DNA from 3 places in the Dickeya dadantii NCPPB 898 genome. Region 1 is predicted to be linked to each of the others. Evidence: predicted binding sites of a transcription regulator. Region 1 holds the regulator's gene; each other region holds the start of a gene.
The links. Region 1 encodes CRP, which controls carbon source genes, mostly activating them, when cyclic AMP is high. Its sites were predicted from a motif close to ATGTGANNNNNNTCACAT; they were not measured.
Positions count from the first base shown of each region.

Region 2: msrB (peptide-methionine (R)-S-oxide reductase MsrB) is a predicted target of CRP. The motif match lies at 2,604-2,621, and genes of this name have one in related genera.
Region 3: DDA898_RS17470 (PTS sugar transporter subunit IIC) is a predicted target of CRP. The motif match lies at 3,217-3,234, and genes of this name have one in related genera.

Region 1 is NZ_CM001976.1:4,333,432-4,340,697, reverse strand. It holds gene DDA898_RS19540 (PatA/PatG family cyanobactin maturation protease) at 1-111, shown strand, start outside; gene DDA898_RS23465 (hypothetical protein) at 218-367, shown strand; gene DDA898_RS22575 (helix-turn-helix domain-containing protein) at 597-914, shown strand; gene DDA898_RS19535 (helix-turn-helix domain-containing protein) at 1,308-2,513, shown strand; gene DDA898_RS19530 (aminodeoxychorismate synthase component II) at 2,754-3,329, shown strand; gene argD (bifunctional acetylornithine/succinyldiaminopimelate transaminase) at 3,450-4,673, shown strand; gene crp (cAMP-activated global transcriptional regulator CRP) at 4,762-5,394, opposite strand; gene DDA898_RS19515 (OsmC family protein) at 5,783-6,190, shown strand; gene DDA898_RS19510 (phosphoribulokinase) at 6,236-7,105, opposite strand; gene DDA898_RS19505 (YheU family protein) at 7,232-7,266, opposite strand, start outside.
Region 2 is NZ_CM001976.1:2,273,021-2,280,286, reverse strand. It holds gene ansA (asparaginase) at 1-925, shown strand, start outside; gene pncA (bifunctional nicotinamidase/pyrazinamidase) at 985-1,626, shown strand; gene DDA898_RS10515 (YeaC family protein) at 1,672-2,001, opposite strand; gene msrB (peptide-methionine (R)-S-oxide reductase MsrB) at 2,066-2,482, opposite strand; gene gapA (glyceraldehyde-3-phosphate dehydrogenase) at 2,831-3,826, shown strand; gene DDA898_RS10500 (D-hexose-6-phosphate mutarotase) at 4,109-4,981, shown strand; gene DDA898_RS10495 (aldo/keto reductase) at 5,030-5,881, opposite strand; gene DDA898_RS10490 (MipA/OmpV family protein) at 5,996-6,745, opposite strand; gene DDA898_RS10485 (PrkA family serine protein kinase) at 7,195-7,266, shown strand, end outside.
Region 3 is NZ_CM001976.1:3,873,895-3,881,160, reverse strand. It holds gene DDA898_RS17490 (LysR family transcriptional regulator) at 1-284, opposite strand, end outside; gene lysA (diaminopimelate decarboxylase) at 409-1,671, shown strand; gene DDA898_RS17480 (LacI family DNA-binding transcriptional regulator) at 1,687-2,697, opposite strand; gene DDA898_RS17475 (PTS lactose/cellobiose transporter subunit IIA) at 2,825-3,151, opposite strand; gene DDA898_RS17470 (PTS sugar transporter subunit IIC) at 3,387-4,727, shown strand; gene DDA898_RS17465 (glycoside hydrolase family 1 protein) at 4,808-6,244, shown strand; gene DDA898_RS17460 (PTS sugar transporter subunit IIB) at 6,253-6,570, shown strand; gene DDA898_RS17455 (FCD domain-containing protein) at 6,756-7,266, shown strand, end outside.

The sequences.
Region 1 (7,266 bases):
AACCCGAAAGAACGCCTCACCGCTGCGCGCAAACTGTATCGCTACACCATTGACGTCAGCGATGTCATGCCGGTCACCATCGGCACGCTGCGCAGCTGGCATGCCTATTAATATCGGCTTGCGAACCATACCGTTTTTTAGCTTTGCCGCCAGTCGGTGGCATTAACCTGGGGATACCCCCAAAACGTAATGCAAATACACTCAAGGAGAAATAACCATGAAACTTCCAACCCAAGCACAGAATGTTAATCGCGCTAACCGTGTTGCCGAAGCCAAAGCGTCCGGCGTTAATCCGGCGTTCTGGGGCCAGGCGCTGAATCTGCTGAAAAAAGCAGGCCAGGGCGCGCTGTCCGGCGTACTGAGCTAATCGATAATGGTGCATGACCGAATGGTCATGCACCATTTCTTTATAATAAAAAATAAATAATTAAATGTAGTCTGGTGTTAATTGTGTTGTCAAAATCAGGGGATATTACGTTTGGTGAATTCACATCATAACTAGTTGGTATGCTTTATTGTGGTCTGGTGTTTTAAGACGAAACCATGAAAAGGTGTATTGATTTTGATTGCAGAGGGGAATGTATGTCTAACAACGGATTTATGGTGAACACAGCAGTGATCAAAGACCTCAGGTTAAAAAAAAATTAAGTCAGGAGGAACTGTCAGAACAAAGCCTTGAATCAAAGTGTTATATCTCTATTTCTACAATAAAAAGAGCGGAGTTAGGTAAGCCGATTTCCCGACAGACTCTGTATAAATTTGCAAAGTTCTTTGAGGTCACCGAGGAGAATCTCGTGCTGCAGTCACATGATCACGCACCCTGTGATGTTAATTCCGATGAGTATAAATATATCGCATTTCTTTTTGCTGATTTATATCAGATGCTGGTTCTGCGTGATGCGAATAAAATATGAATGTAGATATAGAAAATAATATTTTAATGGTTTTTAGAATGAACTCATTTTTATCATTGTGATAAGAGTGGTTGTATAAAAATAATGATGATCTATTCAACGATAAAATTACGTTGAATGTTTATTAGGCTGAATTTAATACCGGCAGGGAATGCATTTATTTTTATCCCGATACAACGGTGATAATGAATAAAAAATCAGTAAAGGGATTTACATTATTTTTACCAGGGTTTGTCCAGAGAGTCTGTCGACCGAATCTGCGGATTCATTTCCATTGTCGAAATAACGGTTTGAATAAGATTGGTCGTGTCGCAGAAGCCACGTCATTTCTTATAAAGGGGCGCATTTTATTGTGGAATGTGCACTGGCAGGAGTTGAATAAAGGATTTTCCCGTGAAAACAGAAAATATACTACCTGGTAAACTAAAAAGTATTCCTGCCGAAAAAATACCCTTCACGGGCTATTCGGTGGGGCGACATATCCCGGAATTTATCTTTTTGCCTTCGGTATTGCGTGACCGGATTGATCGGTTGATGTTATCCGGCAGGCCTATTCTGCTTTTTGGCGAGCCGGGCGCGGATCTGTCTGAAATCACCGGCTATATTCGCGCCAGACTACAGGCGCTGCAGGGGCGCTATGTCGAATTGGGTGGCGAAGGTGATCCCATCAAACGGCTGGAACAGGTTCTTGCCGCGATTCCCGACGATCGTCGGTTGACCCTGTGTATTCCTGGTTTTGATACGCTAACCGAACAGCAGCAGCAGAAGGCTCTGGCGTTGCTTCGGGTGGAACATGCCCGGCGGAGCGAGCTGCGTCTGGTGTTTGGGCTGATTGCGACGCTGACCGAGCAACGTGCGTCGCCGGCGCAACCCGGTGCGCAGCTGGTGTCGGCATTTGGCTGCCAGTCGCTGTCAGTGCCGGCGCTGAAAGGCAGAACGCAGGATATCGCCGAACTGGTTCATGCCGCCTGGCAGGCGTACCGTCAGTCCGTCCGGCAGACATTGCATCCCGAGGTGCTGTTTCACCTGCATCATTACGACTGGCCCGGCAACGTGCGGCAACTGTGGCATAGTGTCGCCCGGCTGTTGATGCTCAGCGACGACGCCGAGATCGACCTGGCGCAGGCCAGTAGCATTCTGCCGCAAATCGTGACACGAACTGAGCTGGAGGCGTCGGGCGAGCGGCAACGGATTAACCGTTCATTGTGCGATGCGGTGCTCAGCCGCGATCAGGACGCTCTGCAGCAGTTTCACCCGTCGGTGATCAAGGCGTTACTGTATCTGGGTGAACATTTCCAGCAGGAGGTGACGCTGATTGAGCTGGCGGAGAATTCCCACATCAGCCCGTCGCATCTCTCCTATCTGCTCAAGCACAGCCTCAGGCTGTCGTTTAAGCAGATTTTGAATCAGACCCGCATTTTCTATGCCTGCCAGCGGCTGGAATGCCACCCCATGAGCCGGATCACCAATCTCTATCTGGATTGCGGCTATGGCGACCTGAGCCATTTTGAGAAAATGTTCAAACGTTATACCGGCGTTACGCCCATCGAGTTCCGGAAAAAATTCAACCCGGTGGTGTTGCGTGATGAAACCGGGTGACAGCCGGCTCCCTTTCTTAACGTCCCCGGCCATGGCATGGCCGGGTTTTTCGCGGTATTGGCACCCATTTCTTTATTTATTTTCTTCTCCATTTACTGCCTTCTCCGGCTGTTTCAGGCTCGCATCTGGACAACCGTGTCTCAACTCTTCAGACTCGACATCATTCATTCTGCATCATGTTGTGTTAGACATGACGCCTGCACCGAGCATAACGCCATTCACCCGCTGATAGATAAAGATATGCTGCTACTTATCGACAACTACGACTCCTTTACCTACAACCTGTACCAGTATTTTTGCGAGTTGGGGGCGGAGGTGCTGGTCAGGCGTAATGATGCGCTGACGCTGGCGGACATTGAGCGGTTATCGCCGCAACGGCTGGTGATTTCCCCTGGCCCCTGTACGCCGGATGACGCCGGGATTTCGCTGGCGGCTATCCGCCATTTCGCCGGCACGTTGCCGATTTTGGGGGTGTGTCTGGGGCATCAGGCGCTGGGGCAGGCGTTTGGCGCGCGGGTGGTGCGCGCCCGTCAGGTGATGCATGGCAAGACTTCGCCGGTACGGCACGCTGGCCGCGGCGTATTCGCCGGGCTGGCAAACCCGTTAACCGTCACCCGTTATCACTCGCTGATTCTGGAAAAGGATTCGCTGCCTGATTGTTTTGAGGTGACCGCCTGGACCGAGAACGACGCCGGAATCGATGAGATCATGGGTGTGCGTCACCGCTCGCTGCCGCTGGAAGGCGTGCAGTTCCACCCGGAAAGCATTCTCAGCCAGCAGGGACACCAGCTACTGAGAAATTTCCTTGATTTATAGGTGGATAGCGGGCGCAAATCCGGCATTACCGGATTAATGATTGCGTATTTTTGATTTTTTATGCATATTTAATGACTATATTTTCACTCGAAAACCACGGATATCACAACGGGGCAGCAAATGGCGACAGAGAAAGCAGCAGTAACACGGGATACTTACGATAAGGTAATTCTTCCGGTTTATGCACCCGCGCAGTTTGTGCCGGTAAAAGGCAAAGGGAGCCGTGTCTGGGATCAGCAGGGCAAGGAATATATCGACTTTTCCGGCGGCATCGCGGTAACGGCGTTGGGGCACTGCCATCCGGCGCTGGTGGCGGCGTTGAAAGAGCAGGGCGAAACCCTGTGGCATACCAGTAACGTGTTCACCAACGAACCGGCGCTGCGTTTGGCCACCAAACTGATCAATGCCACCTTTGCCGACCGCGTCTTTTTCGCTAACTCCGGTGCGGAAGCCAACGAAGCGGCATTCAAGCTGGCTCGCCATTACGCCATTACCCGCCATAGCCCGTACAAGACCAAGATCATTTCGTTTTATCAGTCGTTCCACGGCCGTACGCTGTTCACCGTTTCCGTCGGCGGCCAGCCGAAATACGCCGATGGTTTCGGCCCGAAACCGGCGGACATCGTGCATGTGCCGTTCAACGATCTGGACGCGGTAAAAGCGGTGATGGATGACCACACCTGCGCGGTGGTGCTGGAGCCGATTCAGGGCGAAGGCGGTATCACGCCCGCTACGCCGGCCTTCCTCAGCGGCGTGCGCGAGCTGTGCGATCAGTATCAGGCGCTGCTGGTATTTGACGAAGTGCAGTGCGGCATGGGCCGCAGCGGCAAGCTGTTCTCTTATATGCATTACGGCATCACGCCGGATATTCTGACCACCGCCAAAGCGCTGGGCGGCGGTTTCCCGATCAGCGCGATGCTGACCACGGAAGAGATTGCGTCGGTGATGGCGGTCGGTACTCACGGCACGACCTACGGCGGCAATCCGCTGGCCTGCGCGGTGGCGGAAGCGGCGCTGGATGTGATCAACACGCCGGAGGTGCTGTCCGGGGTGGTGGATCGTCATGCGCGCTTTGTGTCTGCGCTGGAGCGCATTAATGCGCAGTACGATATTTTCGACGAAATCCGCGGCATGGGTCTGCTGCTGGGCGCGCAGCTGAAACCGGCCTGGCATGGCCGCGCCAGGGATTTCCTGGCCGCATCGGCGGACCTGGGGTTGATGATTTTGGTGGCGGGGCCGGACGTGATCCGTTTTGTGCCGTCGCTGGTGATTACTCCGGAAGAGATCGATCAAGGCATGGCGCTGTTCGGGAAAGCAGTGGAGCAGGTGGTGAAAGGCGCGTAAGCCACGGCTTTTCTCTGCACTAAAACGACAAGAGCGTGCCTGGGCACGCTCTTTTTGATCCGGCTGATTTTGATCCGGTGGATGATAATCAGCGGGTGCCGTACACCACGATGGTTTTACCGTGGGCGGAGATCAGGTTCTGATCTTCCAGCATCTTCAGGATACGACCGACAGTTTCGCGGGAACAGCCGACAATCTGACCGATCTCCTGCCGGGTGATCTTGATTTGCATGCCGTCCGGGTGGGTCATGGCGTCCGGTTGCTTGGCCAGGTTGAGCAGGGTTTGCGCGATACGGCCGGTTACGTCGAGGAACGCCAGGTTGCCGACTTTCTGCGAGGTCACCTGCAGGCGTCGCGCCATCTGCGAGGACAACCGCATCAGAATATCCGGGTTGACCTGAATCAGCTGGCGGAATTTTTTATAGGAAATCTCAGCGACTTCGCAGGCGGTTTTCGCCCGGACCCACGCACTGCGTTCCTGACCATCTTCGAACAAACCAAGTTCGCCGATAAAATCGCCCTGATTCAGATAAGAAAGAATCATTTCCTTGCCTTCTTCATCCTTGATCAGCACGGCAACCGAGCCTTTCACGATGTAGTAAAGCGTCTCTGCTTTTTCACCCTGATGAATCAGAGTGCTCTTCGATGGGTACTTGTGAATGTGGCAATGAGAAAGGAACCATTCGAGAGTCGGGTCTGTTTGCGGTTTGCCGAGAACCATTCGCTGTTATCCTCTGTTGTAATTCACTGCGCAAATCACAGGGCTCAGAGTTCCCTGTACGGCGTGATAACATAGTTATAATTCAATTCCGTCCTGGCGGAATGACGTCAGGGAATATACTGAGGCTGTCTATAACCGTCATACTTCAGGCTGCAGGCGCGTTGGCTTTCCTGCAATCGAATTATTGAGGGTATATCGGATGACGCCAGTAAGCCGGCGGCTGGTCAGGCAGAGGCTCAACGCACACCGGTTTACGCCTTCGTTTGTAACACAGGTTGAGTGTAGTGTCTTGTGTTGTCTCGCTTCAGCATGATTAAGCTCTGATTATCAGACTTTTTTATACATAAGCGGTGTAAAATTTCAAAAATAATTGATTGAGGGCAAACTTATGCAGGCTCGGGTGAAATGGGTTGAAGGGTTAACGTTTCTTGGCGAGTCCGCGTCCGGACATCAACTGCTGATGGACGGCAACGCCGGCGATAAAGCGCCCAGCCCGATGGAAATGGTGCTGATGGCGGCAGGCGGATGCAGCGCCATTGATGTGGTGTCTATCCTGCAGAAAGGCCGCTACGATGTGGCGGACTGCGAAGTGCGCCTGACCTCTGAACGCCGTGAGGAAGCGCCGCGTTTGTTCACCGCCATCAACCTGCACTTTATCGTTACCGGCAAAGGGTTGAACGACAAGGCCGTGGAGCGTGCGGTGTCGCTGTCGGCGGAGAAATACTGCTCCGTGGCGCTGATGCTGGAGAAAGCGGTGACGATCACCCACAGCCACGAAGTGATCGCGCTCGACTAAATCGTCAGGCACGCGGCGGCGAGTTTCGGTGCTCCGCCGCGTCGCTTAGTCAATATGGTTGCCTTCTATTAATCGCTGCACCAGCGGCATCATGATCAGTTCCATCGCCAGCCCCATTTTGCCGCCCGGCACCACCAGCGTGTTGATGTGGGAAATGAACGAGCCCTGCAACATCGCCAGCAGGTAAGGGTAGTCAATGTGGTCCAGCCCCTGAAAATGAATCACCACGAAACTTTCGTCCATTGACGGAATGGCTTTGGCGGCGAACGGGTTAGAGGTATCCACCGTCGGCACGCGCTGAAAGTTGATGTGGGTGCGGGAAAACTGCGGGGTGATGTGGGTGATGTAATCCTCCATCGAACGCACGACGGAATCCATTACCGCCTCGCGGGAGTGACCGCGCTCGTTGATATCGCGCACCAGCTTCTGAATCCACTCCAGGTTGACGATCGGCACCACGCCGACCAGCAGGTCGACATGCTGCGCCACATCGTGCTGGTCGGTGACCACGCCGCCGTGCAGCCCCTCGTAAAACAACAGGTCGGTCGGTTCCGGCATCGGCTCCCAGGGGGTGAAGGTGCCGGGCACCTGATTGTAGGGAATCGCCTCGTCGTAGGTGTGTAGGTATTTGCGGGTCTGGCCGGTGCCGCTGAGGCCATATTCGATAAAGGTGTGTTCCAACTGGCAGAAATCGTTCGCTTCCGGCCCGAAATAGCTGATGTGGCGCCCCAGATCCCGCGCTTTGCGGATCGCCATGTCCATTTCCGGCCGGGTATAGCGGTGATAGCTGTCGCCGTCCACCAGCGCGGCGCGAAGGTTCAGTTGTTGGAAAATCTTGCGAAACGCCAGGCTGGTGGTGGTGGTCCCCGCACCGCTGGAGCCGGTGACCGCGATAATCGGATGCTGGTGCGACATGAGTGTAACCTCCGGTGAATGGGGCAACCTCTGGTGAACGGCGCCAACTCCGGTCAGAGATATCTGATAATTGTTAGCATGTTTATACCGTGGTGACACGCCAATTTACGTTTTTAAGCGATTGATTCAGGGCTGATACCGTTCACCGCTGCTGAGCTGGT
Region 2 (7,266 bases), 2.1 Mb from region 1:
ACAACAGTTGGCGCAGATGCCGGAATTTCACCGTCCGGAGATGCCCTCGTTCACGATTCACGAATATACGCCGCTGATCGACTCATCCGATATGACTCCGTCTGACTGGCAATCGATTGCGGATGACATCCAGCAACACTATGACCAGTACGATGGTTTCGTGATTCTGCATGGCACCGACACCATGGCATTCACCGCTTCCGCCTTGTCTTTCATGCTGGAGAATCTGTCCAAACCGGTTATCGTGACAGGGTCACAAATTCCGCTGGCGGAACTGCGCTCCGACGGGCAAACCAACCTACTCAATGCGTTGTACGTGGCGGCCAATCACCCGGTCAACGAAGTCAGCTTGTTCTTCAATAACAAACTACTGCGCGGCAACCGCACCACCAAAGCACACGCCGACGGCTTTGACGCCTTTGCCTCACCGAACTTTCCGCCGCTGCTGGAAGCCGGTATCCACATCCGCCGCCTGACGCCGGCCAACCCCGACCCGATTAGCGGGCCGCTGATCGTGCATGCCATCACGCCGCAGCCGATCGGCGTGGTGACAATCTATCCCGGCATCTCCGCCGATGTGGTGAGCAATTTTCTGCTTCAGCCGGTAAAAGCACTGATTCTGCGTTCGTATGGTGTCGGCAACGCGCCCCAAAGCTCGGGCCTGCTTGATGAGCTGCGCCGCGCTTCCGAACGCGGCATCGTGGTGGTTAACCTGACGCAATGCATTTCCGGGCGGGTCAACATGGACGGTTACGCCACCGGCAATGCGCTGGCGCAGGCCGGCGTTATCAGCGGGTTTGATATGACGGTTGAAGCGGCTCTGACGAAGCTGCATTATCTGTTAAGCAGGAACGACCTTTCTCCCGACCAGATTCGTCAGCTAATGCAGCAAAACCTGCGCGGAGAACTGAGCGACAAGGATTAAAGCGCCTGCAACCACAACACACGGCATCCAGGTCATAAAAATAGTAAGAAGAACACCATATGAACAGAGCACTCTTACTGGTGGATATCCAGAACGATTTCTGTGCGGGCGGCGCGCTGGCCGTCTCGGACGGCGATAGCGTGGTCGCGGTGGCAAATCAGGCTATCGCCGCTTGCCAGCAGGCCGGAGTAACGATCATTGCCTGCCAGGACTGGCACCCGGCGGATCACCGCAGTTTTGCCGTTAATTCCGGCACCCAAGTGGGTGATGTGGGCGAATTGGACGGTTTACCGCAAATCTGGTGGCCGGTGCATTGCGTACAGGGTTCGCCCGGCGCCGACTTACATCCCGGGCTGAATCAGCAGGCGATAAATTGGGTAGTACGCAAAGGAACGCATCCCTTTATCGACAGCTATAGCGCATTTTTCGACAACGGCCGCCGCACCCGCACCGAGCTGTATGACTGGTTGAAAGCCAGAGACATTACCCGGTTGACCATCATGGGGCTGGCAACCGATTACTGCGTCAAATATACCGTGCTGGATGCGCTGGCGTTGGGTTATCAGACCGAGGTGCTGACGGACGGCTGCCGCGGCGTTAACCTGCACCCGAAAGACAGTCAGCAAGCGCTGGAGGTGATGGCGAAACACGGCGCCACGCTGCTCGAACTGCCAGCGTTTATCGCCTCGCTCAGCCAGTAGTTCCTGCACGCATCACGCCAGTCGCCGATGCTGGCGTGAGCGGGTTTAGTCCTGCGGTTTCAGGGTGGTAATAGGTTCCAGGGTGGTAATAGATTCCAAAGCGGCAGCAGGCTTTAGGGCAGTAACGGTATCGCCGGCAAAACGCTGCTTTAGCTCTTGCTTACTTTTCATTTCGATTTCACCGCGGGTGTTGATCGTCATGTGGTCCGCCTCGGCGTTATTACGCGCCTGCCACAACATGACCATCTGCAAGGCATTTTCCTTTTGCTCCGCCGTCAGGGGTACCCCATCCGGCCATTTTCCCAACTCCACCGCCGTCACCAGACGCTGGTAGATTTCCGGGGTCATACTGTTTATTAAATCATCCAGTTGCATGTTTTTCTGCCTGAAGCCAGATTTTAGCTGAAACGTTTCAAGTCAAAGTATTGTATTAGCGATGTTAACCATCCGTCTGTTGCCCGTTTTCCGTATCGATAAAGCTGAGCGACGCGGAGTTCACGCAATAACGTTCGCCGGTGGTGTCCTGCGGGCCATCGGGGAACACATGCCCCAGATGCGCATCGCAATGGCCACAGCGGATTTCGATACGCTGCATATGGTGGGAATTGTCTTCCAGATAGCGAATAGCGTCCTCCGCCACCGGGCGATCGAAGCTAGGCCAGCCGCAGCCGGAGTCATATTTGTGGTCGGAATAAAACAGCGGCTGATGACAGCACAGGCAGTGGTAAACCCCGGTACGCTTGTTATGCAGCAGTTTGCCGGTGTAAGGACTTTCCGTCCCCCGCAGCTGCGTAACGTGCCGCTGCAGATCGGTTAACTCGTCCAGATTACGTGGTGAAGCAGTTATCTTGGTCATCAGGTTCTCACTGAAACACGGTTTTTCGCCAGCGCGATGATGCATAATTCTAACAAAAAGTTAACACCGCCACAGCCTATTTTGACCTACACTCATCCCTATGCGGCAAAGGCACTTTTAATTGTGATCTCAATCACAATTACACCTATGGCAGGTGTTTTAATGCCTGTGCATTCCTCATATGATTAGGTTATGCACTTTAATTAGGCTGATAGCTGTTGATCGCGCAACTGTTGAACGGACTTTTGACTTACCGCAACGATTGACACGATTCCGCTTGACGCTCAGTAAGGTTTTTGTAATTTTACAACCAACCTTTTATTCACAAACCAATAGCTGGTGGAATATATGACTATCAAAGTAGGTATCAACGGGTTTGGCCGCATTGGCCGTATCGTTTTCCGCGCTGCCCAGGAACGTTCTGACATCGAAATCGTTGCCATCAACGATTTGCTGGATGCGGATTACATGGCGTACATGCTGAAGTATGACTCCACCCACGGCCGTTTCAACGGCACCGTTGAAGTGAAAGACGGTCACCTGGTTGTCAACGGCAAAACCATCCGTGTTACCGCAGAGAAAGATCCGGCTAACCTGAAGTGGAACGAAATCGGTGTTGACGTTGTTGCTGAAGCAACCGGTATCTTCCTGACCGACGAAACTGCACGCAAACACATTCAGGCTGGCGCCAAGAAAGTGGTTCTGACCGGTCCGTCCAAAGACGACACCCCGATGTTCGTTATGGGCGTTAACCACGCCGCTTACGCTGGTCAGGACATCGTTTCCAACGCGTCTTGCACCACTAACTGCCTGGCGCCGCTGGCTAAAGTCATCAACGACAAATTCGGTATCGTTGAAGCGCTGATGACCACCGTTCACGCCACTACCGCTACGCAGAAAACCGTTGACGGCCCGTCTCACAAAGACTGGCGCGGCGGCCGCGGCGCGTCTCAGAACATCATCCCGTCCTCTACCGGCGCTGCTAAAGCTGTAGGTAAAGTGATCCCGGCTCTGAACGGCAAACTGACCGGTATGGCGTTCCGCGTACCGACTCCGAACGTATCCGTGGTTGACCTGACTGCCCGTCTGGAAAAACCGGCTACTTACAAAGAAATTTGTGCCGCTATCAAAGCCGCTTCTGAAGGCGAGCTGAAAGGCGTTCTGGGTTACACCGAAGATGACGTGGTTTCCACCGATTTCAACGGCGAAAAACTGACCTCCGTGTTCGATGCCAAAGCAGGTATCGCACTGAGCGACACCTTCGTGAAACTGGTTTCCTGGTATGACAACGAAACCGGCTATTCCAACAAGGTTCTGGACCTGATCGCCCACATCTCCAAATAATGTGGCGATGAACAGATGATGAAAGGGCGACATAAGTCGCCCTTTTTTATTGGGTATATACCCGTCAGACTTCAGGTTGCAGGTGCGTTGGCTGCCCTCACTCACCCCAATCACTTACTTATGTAAGTTCCTGGGGATTCATTCGGTTGCCGCGTTACAAGGCGCTTAACGAGCCTTGCCCTGTCGGGCCAACGCACTGCGTTGTTCAACACGCGAGCGTGTTGTCCTACAACTCGGATTATTTTGGGTATACAACAAGACCATCAAGGCAAAACCAATACCATGAACGATAAAATTTATTCACTTCCCATCAATAACGCGATCACCACACACCTGAGCCAGCGCCAGCTGGACCAACTGCCGATTATCGTGGTGGATCATCCGCAGGTTCGTGCCGCTGTCGCACTACAGGGCGCGCATCTGATTAGCTGGCAGCCCAAAGGTGAACAACCGGTGCTGTGGCTGAGCGACAATACGCCATTCGAGCACGGCGTGGCGATTCGTGGCGGCGTGCCCATCTGCTTCCCCTGGTTTGGTCCGGCCGCACAGCCCAACCACGGTTTTGGCCGACTGCTGGCGTGGGAATTCACCTCGCACAGCGAAGACGCCAACGGCGTTACTCTCACCTTCACGCTGCGTGATTCCGAACAAACACGCGCCGCCTGGCCGCACGCGTTTACCGTACTGGCGCGCTTCCATTTAAGCGCGCAGGAATGCCGCATGGAACTCGAATGCCACGGCGACTACAGTATCACCAGCGCGCTGCACACTTATTTCCAGATTGGGGAGATCGGCAAAATCCGCATTAGCGGTCTGGGCAACACCTTTATCGACAAGGTTAACGATGGCAAAACCGACACCCAGCAGGGTGACCTGACCTTTGCGACCCGTACCGACCGCATTTATACCCAGCCAGCGTCACTCAGCCTGATTGAAGACCCGGTGTTGCAACGCACTATTGAAGTGCATCACGTTCACCACAGCGACGTGGTGGCCTGGAACCCGGGCGCAGAACTGTCTCGCACCATCAGCGACATGACCGATGACGGCTACCAGACTTTTGTGTGTGTTGAAACCGCGCGCGTTACCCAGCCGCTCGTGGCAACCACGCAAGCACCGGCACGTCTTACCTCCACCATTCGTCTGCGTAAATAATCTCTTTTCTGCTCTGCTCATGGCTGGCGAAAGCCAGCCATGCTTCGATTACACCACATCCAGCGGCAGCTTGCGGCGTGGGGCGGGATAAGCCTCATCCAGTATGGCAAGATCCTCAGGTGACAACGTCACTTGAAGCGCAGCGGCATTTTCTTTGACATGCGCCAGCGTACCGGCTTTGGGGATGGCGATGACGCCAGGCTGGCGCGTCACCCAGGCCAGCAACACCTGTGCGGGCGTCAGCGCATGTTGCTGCGCCACACGCACCACCGCCGGATGAGCAAACAGGTTATGGCGCAGCTCACCGGCCTGCGCCAGCGGACAATAGGCCATGACGGGAAGCCGCCGTTGCTGACACCAGGGCAGCAGGTCATACTCAATGCCCCGAGACGCCAGATGATACAGCACCTGATTGGTCTGACACTGTTCTCCGCCCCGGTATGACCACAGTTCTTCCATGTCATCGGTATCCAGATTAGAGACGCCCCAGCGTCCAATCTTGCCCGCCTGCTGCAACTTTTCCATCGCGGCGATGGTATCCACCAGCGGAATGCCGCCGCGCCAGTGCAGCAAATACAGATCGATATGATCGGTTTGCAGGCGTTTCAGGCTACGTTCACAGGCGGCAATCGCCCGCTCGCCGCCCGCATTATGCGGATACACTTTGGAGACCAGGTAGACACGGTCGCGGCGGCCGCGAATCGCCTCTCCCACGACTTCTTCCGCCCCACCTTCGGCGTACATTTCCGCCGTATCGATCAACGTCATACCCAGATCGATGCCGGCCTGTAGCGCGCTGACTTCGCTGCTCCGCCGTTGGGCGCTTTCGCCCATGAACCAGGTTCCCTGACCAACCGCGGGAACGGCGTTTCCATCCGGAAATGTTACCTGTTTCGTCATGTTATTCCTCCTCTGTGCTCAGGGTAACAAACCCCGGCCGCTCCATTAATGTGCAAATGGGGTGAATCCACCCCATTTTTGTGCAGCCGATGCACAATCACCACGCAATTCGCTTCAGAAGGTATAACTGACACCGCCTCCCAGCATCAGGTTATAGCTTTTATCGACCATCGGGCTGCTTTTGATCTCATCCGACAGCCGGATATAGCGCCCGCTGACCCAGGTACTCCAACTGGTATTGATTTTGTAGCCGGCGTTAAGTTCGACATATGGCGACCAGCCATCATCCGGCTGATAATCGCGCAATCCGGAGCGGGCCGATTCGTCGCCGGTGACGCCATAATAGTAGCGATTCTGGTTTTCGCTCGACCAGGTAATCCCCACGCCCGGCGTCAGGCTCCAGTCGCCGTCGTTGAAGCGGTAAAGGTAGGCGGAGTCCCACACCAGGCCGTTGCTGTAATCCAGCGTGTCGCCGGCCAGCAAGGTGCGCAAGGTACCCCATTGCGCATCGTAACGATAGGATAACCCCGCCATCAGCGTACCGCGCCGACGCTCAAGCTGCTTCATCTGGCTATCATCGCTATCGCCCGGCTTGAAGCCGAATGGGTTGTAATACGCCGTCAGCGACAGCTTGTTCTGCGCGTCATTCCACAGATAATACCCGCCCTGCAGGCCGCGCAGATAAAAGCTCTCGCTTTCATAAGTCACCATCGGAAAAGCATAAACATGACCGCTATCGCCACGGTATAGCGGGGTTTCGCCGACCGCGCCCAGCCCCAGAGCGAACTCGTCCGCAAAGGCTGCCGGAGCCGCCGCCGTTCCGGCCAGCGCTGCCGTTAAGAAAGTTAATACGCAATTTTTCACGATTGTCGGTTCCCATTCAGTGTTACGTATTTGATCACTTCCAGCAGGATAGCAGCGCCGGAGTCCTACATACATCACATTAATGTGAAAGATACATAAGTTATAACGATTTCGTCTGCCTGCTGGCACCCCGCATCAGGGCTGCATTGGCAGATAAAAAAGCCGGTTGCGAGCCGCCGCGCCGAAGTGAGTCATTGAAATATCTTAAAAATGCGACGAAAGAATAGAGGAAATTTTATGGATGCAAACTACGCTTTAAACAAGGAGGAGGATTTCCGCTGAGTGTAGCCGGGCGCCGGTTGTCCACCCTTTCCCGCCAGCCAAAGTTGGCATAAGGGTTGCTGTATCTCAGTAAGCGGTCTTCTTCCGGGAGAGCCATCCATTAAACAGGCTGTAACATATCATTCGCTCTCTTACTCTGTGTTAATCGACGAAGGACGGGCAACGCTATGAACATATTTGATCATTATCGCCAGCGTTACGACGCTGCCAAAGACGAAGAGTTCACTCTGCAAGAGTTC
Region 3 (7,266 bases), 460 kb from region 1:
GGCGCCTGCCGAAACTGCCGGATATCGCGCGCGGCATTGATGATGCGCTCCAGCCCGTAATAGGAGTGCTGCACTTCGTCGAACAATTGCAACGCCTGCGCGGTGGGGTGTAGCCGCCCGCGCAGGCGTTCGAACAGCGGCATCTGCACCAGATGCTCGAAACGCGCCAGTTCGCGGCTCACCGTCGGCTGCGAGGTATTGAGCAGCGCGGCGGCTTCCGTCAGGTTGCCGGTGGTCATTACCGCGTGAAAGATCTCAATGTGGCGCAGGGAAATCTCAGCCATTCGTTCCTCTTTTGTTCAGCTAAGCCATATCAGAAATGAATAGAGTCTGCGAAAAAGGATATTTGTATTATAGGATGCAGGCCAGCACAATTTCGGCATCTGATAACGCCACGGTACGATATCCATGCCACACGATCTGAATGACCTTTCCCATGCGCTGAACGTCCAGAGCCTGCGCGCGCTGCCGGAACGCTTTGGCTGCCCGCTGTGGGCCTACGATGCCGAGACTATCATTGAGCGCATCGGTCAGTTGCGCCAGTTCGACACCATCCGTTTTGCGCAGAAAGCCTGTTCCAACCTGCATATTCTGAAACTGATGCGCCAGCAGGGCGTGAAGGTGGATTCGGTATCGCTGGGCGAAATTGAACGCGCGCTGGCGGCCGGGTTTGAGCCGGGTACCGAGGCGCACGAGATCGTGTTTACCGCCGATGTGCTGGATGACGCCACGCTGCAACGGGTGCACGAGCTGAACATTCCGGTGAATGCCGGTTCCATCGACATGCTGCATCAACTGGGCGAGCGTTCGCCGGGTCACCCGGTGTGGCTGCGTATTAATCCGGGATTCGGCCACGGCCACAGTCAGAAGACCAACACCGGCGGCGAAAACAGCAAACACGGTATCTGGTATGCCGATTTGCCGCAGGCGCTGGAGGCGCTGAGCCGTTATCGCCTGAAGCTGGTGGGCATCCACATGCATATCGGCTCCGGTGTTGATTACGGGCACCTGGAGCAGGTGTGCGACGCGATGGTGCAGCAGGTGCTGGCGGTGGGGCAGGATCTGGAGGCGATTTCCGCCGGCGGCGGGTTGTCGATTCCCTATCGTCACGGCGGCGAGCGCATTGATACTCAACACTATTATGGACTGTGGAACCGGGCGCGGGAGCAGATCGCCGCGCATCTGGAGCACCCGGTGGCGCTGGAAATCGAACCGGGGCGTTTTCTGGTGGCGGAGTCCGGCGTGCTGGTGGCGCAGGTGCGCGCGGTAAAAGACATGGGCAGCCGTCATTTTGTGCTGGTGGACGCCGGATTCAGCGACCTGATGCGCCCGGCGATGTACGGCAGTTACCATCACATCACTCTGTTGCCGGGCGACGGGCGCGATCTGAGCCAGTCCGCGCTGCGCGACACCGTGGTGGCCGGCCCGCTGTGCGAATCCGGCGATGTGTTCACCCAGCAGGCGGGCGGTGGAGTGGAAACGCTGCCGCTGCCGTCGGCGCAGGTGGGCGATTATCTGGTGTTCCATGACACCGGCGCTTACGGCGCGTCGATGTCCTCCAACTACAATAGCCGCCCGCTGATCGCCGAAGTGCTGTTTGAACAAGGGCAGCCGCGGCTGATTCGCCGCCGTCAGACGCTGGACGAACTGCTGGCGCTGGAGCGGGTGTAACCGCTCGGTGCCGATTCAGCGCGTGTGCGGCCCTTGCGTCACCGAGGCGCGCCGTTTCAATTCACCGATAAACGGGGCGATCGGTTTGACCGATGCGCCTTCGGACAGTTTCAGCGCCTGCGAGATGGCGGCGCTGATCATCTCTTCAATCGGCAAATACACCGTGGACAGCGCCGGGTTCAGATAAGGCGCGCTGGGAATATCGTCAAAGCCGAACAGCGACACGTCTTGCGGCAGCCGCTTGCCGGCTTCGAGCAGCGCTTTCATCGCGCCGATGCACATATCGTCGTTGCTGGCGAAGATCGCGGAAAAACCGGCGTCATGCGCCAGCAGCTCGCGTACCGCCTGATAGCCGCCGGGCACCAGATTATCGCCGTTGACCACCCGCAGCGGATCATAAGGGATACGATGATGATCCAGCGCCTGCCGGTAACCCGCCAGACGTGCGCGCGCGGTCGGGGTGTTGATCGGCCCGGTGATGCAGGCGATTTCGCGGTGCCCTTGCTGCACCAGATAATCGATCAACTGAAATACCGCCTGCTGTTGTTCGAACCAGACGCAGCGGTCAGGCGCCATCGGCAGGTGACGGTTGATGACCACGATCGGCACCGTAGACTGCTCCAGCAGCCCCATCAGCGCCGCGTCGGACATGTGGCGGGTATAGAGCACGATGGCGTCGCAGCGGCGATCGGTCAGCAGTTGCACCGCCTGTTGTTCGTCTTCCGGCGTATCGTGACCGTCGGTCACGATCAGGTGCTTGCCGCTGGTTTCGGTGCGTTCCGCCGCCCGGCGCAGCAAGCGGCCGAAATAGGGGCCGTCGAAATTGGATACCACCAGGCCGAGGCTGTTTGAGCTGCGTTGCGCCAGCGATCGCGCCAGAAAGTTGGGGCGATAGCCCAGTTCTTCCATCGCTTTGAACACGGCATCGCGCGTGCTTTGCTTCACCTGACCCGTACCGTTCAACACCCGTGATACTGTGGCTTTGGATACGCCGGCATGCCTTGCCACATCAAGCATGGTCATCATGGTTTGCACCTTCCCTGTTTTTACCGAAGTCTGTCACAGAGTTGTTATCAATCTTTGTCACATACTAGCACACTGGCACAGCGTCAGTGGGGCAGGTGCAGAATATCTCTCTGCCGGCGCGGCGTCGTCAGGCTGATGAGCGTTCAAACAGCTCTTTGCGCAGCAGTACCAGCTCTTCGGCCAGATCGTGGCATAGCATGGCGGTCATCAGATGATCCTGCGCGTGTACCATAATCAGATTGACCGGCACCTTGCCTTCGCCTTCATCCAGCCCGATCAGCCGGGTCTGGATAAGATGGGCCGCTTTCGCCGCCTCCTTTGAGGCCAGCAGCTGCGCGTCGGCCTGCGCCCAGTCCTGACCGCGGGCGGCCTGAATCGCCATCATGGCGCTGGATCGGGCTTCACCGGCGTTGATCAGTAGCTCCATCACGGTCTGTTCCATATCGAATTCCATCGCGTCGTCCTCTTGGTATGCCAAATTTGATGTTTGCCATGTTATTGGAATTCCAATATTGGCTTGTGAGAACAATGTCACAGAAAAATTATTCATTTGTTTTATTTTTTGGCATGCCAAACGCGAAAGCGCTGAACCTGCCGTCCATTCTTCCGCGCGTAACGGCCACTACGGGGGCGATAGCCTCTGATAACAACAACCCCTGAAAATGCAGGTAAATCAAAGAGGTGGAGTTATGTCATTCAAGGATCAGGCCATCGATTCATTAGGATCGTTTGCCAACCAGTTCAACAGCCTGAGATACATCATGGCGATCAAAGCCTCGTTCATCACGCTGATGCCGGTGATCATCGTGGGCGCGTTTTCTGTGCTGATCTCCAATATGGTGCTCGACCCCAGGAACGGGCTGGCGAGTTTCGCCATGTTCTCCTTTCTGGCGCCGCTCAAACCGATTATGAGCGGCATTAACTACGCCACACTGAACTTTCTCACCATCGGCGCGGTGTTCCTGATCGGTATCGAGCTGGGGAAAATCAACGGCTCCCGCGGGCTGTTCCCCGGTTTGCTGGCGGTGATCTGTTTCATTTCGATTACCCCCACCACCATCGATATGGTGATCAACGGCCAGACGCTGCCGGTGAAAGACGTGCTGGCGCGCCAGTTTTCCGACACCAAGAGCCTGTTCCTCGGCATGTTCATCGCCATTCTGTCGGTGGAGATTTACTCCAAGCTGGAATCGGTGGACCGGCTGCGCATCAAGATGCCGGACAGCGTGCCGCCGAATGTGTCCGCGTCGTTTTCGGCGTTGATCCCGGCGATCATCACCGTGACGCTGGTGGCGACCTTTGGGTTTACCTTCCAGAAAGTGACCGGCATGTACCTGTACGACGCCATCTACATGGTGGTGCAGCAGCCGCTGGAATCGGTGGTGCAGAGCCTGCCGGGGCTGTTGATCCTGATGTTTGTGGCGCAACTGTTCTGGGTGATCGGCATCCACGGCAACCAGATGATCAAGCCGATCCGCGAACCGCTGTTGCTGGGGGCGATCGCGGTGAACATGACCGCGTTTGAACAGGGTCACGAGGTGCCGAATATCATCACCATGCCGTTCTGGGACGTGTATATGAGCATCGGCGGCTCCGGGCTGACCATCGGGCTGCTGCTGGCGGTGATGATCGCTTCCCGCCGCCGCGAAATGAAAGAGATCGCCAAGATCTCCTTCGGCCCGTGCGTGTTCAACATCAATGAGCCGGTGATTTTCGGTATGCCGATCATGCTCAACCCGATTCTGGCGATTCCGTTCATCATCACGCCGCTGGTCACCGGCACCATCGGTTACTTCGCCACCAGCATGGGCTTTGCCGGCAAAGCGGTGGTGATGGTGCCTTGGACCACGCCGCCGATCATCAACGCCTGGCTGTCCACCGCCGGTTCCATGGGCGCGGTGGCGACGCAGATTGTTTGCATCATCGTCGCCACCCTGATTTACCTGCCGTTCGTCAAAGTGGCGTCTCGTCGTGCCGAGCAGGCGCAGCGGGAAGCGGAAGCCGAGCAGGCCAGTGTAGCGAAAAGCTAAGCGTATTAAACACGTAAGCAGATCGAACACGTAAGCGAATCGAACAACGAAGCGAATCGAAAAACGAAAGGGAGAAAGGCATGAGCAAGGTATCAATGACCCTTCCCGAGGGCTTCATTCTGGGGGCGGCGTCGTCCGCCTGGCAGACCGAAGGATGGTCAGGCAAGAAGAGCGGGCAGGATTCCTATCTGGACCTGTGGTACAAGCGCGACCGGCAGGTATGGCACAACGGCTACGGTCCGGCGGTGGCTACCGACTTCTACAACCGCTACCGCGAAGACGTGGCGCTGATGAAGCAGACCGGGCTGACCCATTTCCGCACCTCCATCAACTGGTCGCGCTTCATGCTGGACTATGAAAACGGCGTGGTGGATGAGGAATACGCTGCTTACATCGACAACCTGATCGACGAACTGCACCGGCAGGGCATCGAACCGATGCTGTGTCTGGAGCATTACGAGCTGCCGGCGGTGCTGTTCGAGAAGTATCAGGGCTGGTCGTCGAAGCGGGTGGTGGAGTGGTTCGTGCAGTACGCCGACGCGGTGTTCGCCCGCTATGCCGGCAAGGTTAAGCGCTGGTTCACCTTTAACGAGCCGATTGTGGTGCAAACCCGCGTCTATCTGGACGCGGCGCGCTACCCCTACCAGCAGGACACCGGCGTCTGGATGCAGTGGAACCACCACAAGAATCTGGCGACCGCCAAAGTGGTGCAACTGTTCCGCGACAAAGGTTACCACCGCCACGGCGGCAGCATCGGGGTGATCCTCAATCCGGAGGTGACCTATCCGCGTTCCAGCGCCGCGCACGATGTGGAAGCGGCGCGGCTGTATGACCTGTTCTACAACCGGGTATTTCTGGACCCGGCGCTGAAGGGCGAATACCCGGCGGAGCTGCTGGCGCTGCTGGAAACGCATCAGGTGCATTGGGATTACACCGAGGAAGAGCTGGCTATCATCCGCGCCAATACCGTGGACGAGGTGGGGATCAATCTCTATTACCCGCACCGGGTCAAAGCGCCCAGCCGGGCGTGGAACAGCAACACGCCGTTCCACCCGGCCTACTACTACGAGCATTTCGAACTGCCCGGCCGGCGGATGAACAAGTCCCGTGGCTGGGAGATTAATCCCCGCATCATTTACGACATGGCGATGCGCCTGAAAGACGAATACGGCAACCTGCCCTGGTTCGTGTCGGAAAACGGCATGGGGATTGAAAACGAAGGCCAGTTCAAAGACGGCCGCGGCGTGGTGCAGGATGATTACCGTATCGCGTTCATCGCCGAACACCTTTACTGGACGTTAAAGGCGCGCGAAGACGGGGCCAACTGTCTGGGTTACATGCTGTGGGCCTTTACCGACAACGTCTCGCCGATGAACGCGTTCAAGAACCGTTACGGCCTGATTGAAATCGATCTGGAGCACGACCGGCAGCGGCGGCCGAAGAAATCGGCAAGCTGGTTCCGTCAGGTGCGGGACAGCGGCGTGCTGGCGTTCGAACTGGACGATGAAGATAAATAGGGGGAAAGATGAAACGGATCGTACTGGCCTGCTCGGCAGGCATGTCCACGTCGCTGGTGGTGACCAAAATGGAAAAAGAAGCGACGGCGCGCGGCATGGAATACCAGATTTACGCCATTCCCGAACAGAACCTGCGGGATGAACTGCAAACCTACGGCGACGATATCATCGCGGTGCTGCTGGGGCCGCAGGTGCGGTTCAAGCTGACGGAAAACAAGAAACTGACCGACGAGTACCAGATCCCGATCGCGGTGATCGATTCGGTGGCTTACGGCACCCTGAACGGCGCAAAGGTACTCGATCAGGCGCTGAGTTTGGTAAACTGAGCCCCTGATTGCTGTAAGTAACGCGCGGACCGGTGGTGCAGACCCCGGTCCGCGTTTAGGCTGTGGACCCTGACGAACGCGCGCGTTGTGCCGGCGCGGCGATGATTCAGGGGCGCGCAGCCTGGTATCCGGCCCCGCGTCGGGGCGGCAGCGGTGTTCAATTCTCGGCCGTTCAGGGTGGCATTGTGGCGAAGGTTGTGGTTCTACAAGAAAGAAAGCAATACCAGGAGATAGGGTGTGACCTGCGGGAGAAAATCCAGCAGGGGGAGTACCCGGTCGGGGCGCGTCTTCCGCCGGAGCGGAATATTGCCGAAACCTACGGCGTCAGCCGCACCATCGTGCGTGAAGCGTTGCTGATGCTGGAGCTGGAAGGCACGGTGGATATCCGCCAGGGGTCGGGCGTGTACGTGTTGCGCGTGCCGTCAGCGGAGGAGCCGTCCCCCAATGCGCAAAACCGCATCGGCGCGTTTGAAATGCTGCAGGCGCGCCAGTTGCTGGAAAGCAATATCGCCGCGTTTGCCGCCCGCATGGCGACCCGCAATGACATTGATATCTTGCGGCATACGCTGGAGCAGGAGCAGGCGGCCATCGCCGCCAATGATTACCGCAGCGATTTCGACAAAATCTTTCATCTGCAGGTGGCGGGTGCCACCCAAAACCAGATGCTGCTGGAAACGGTCAGCAATATCTGGTCTT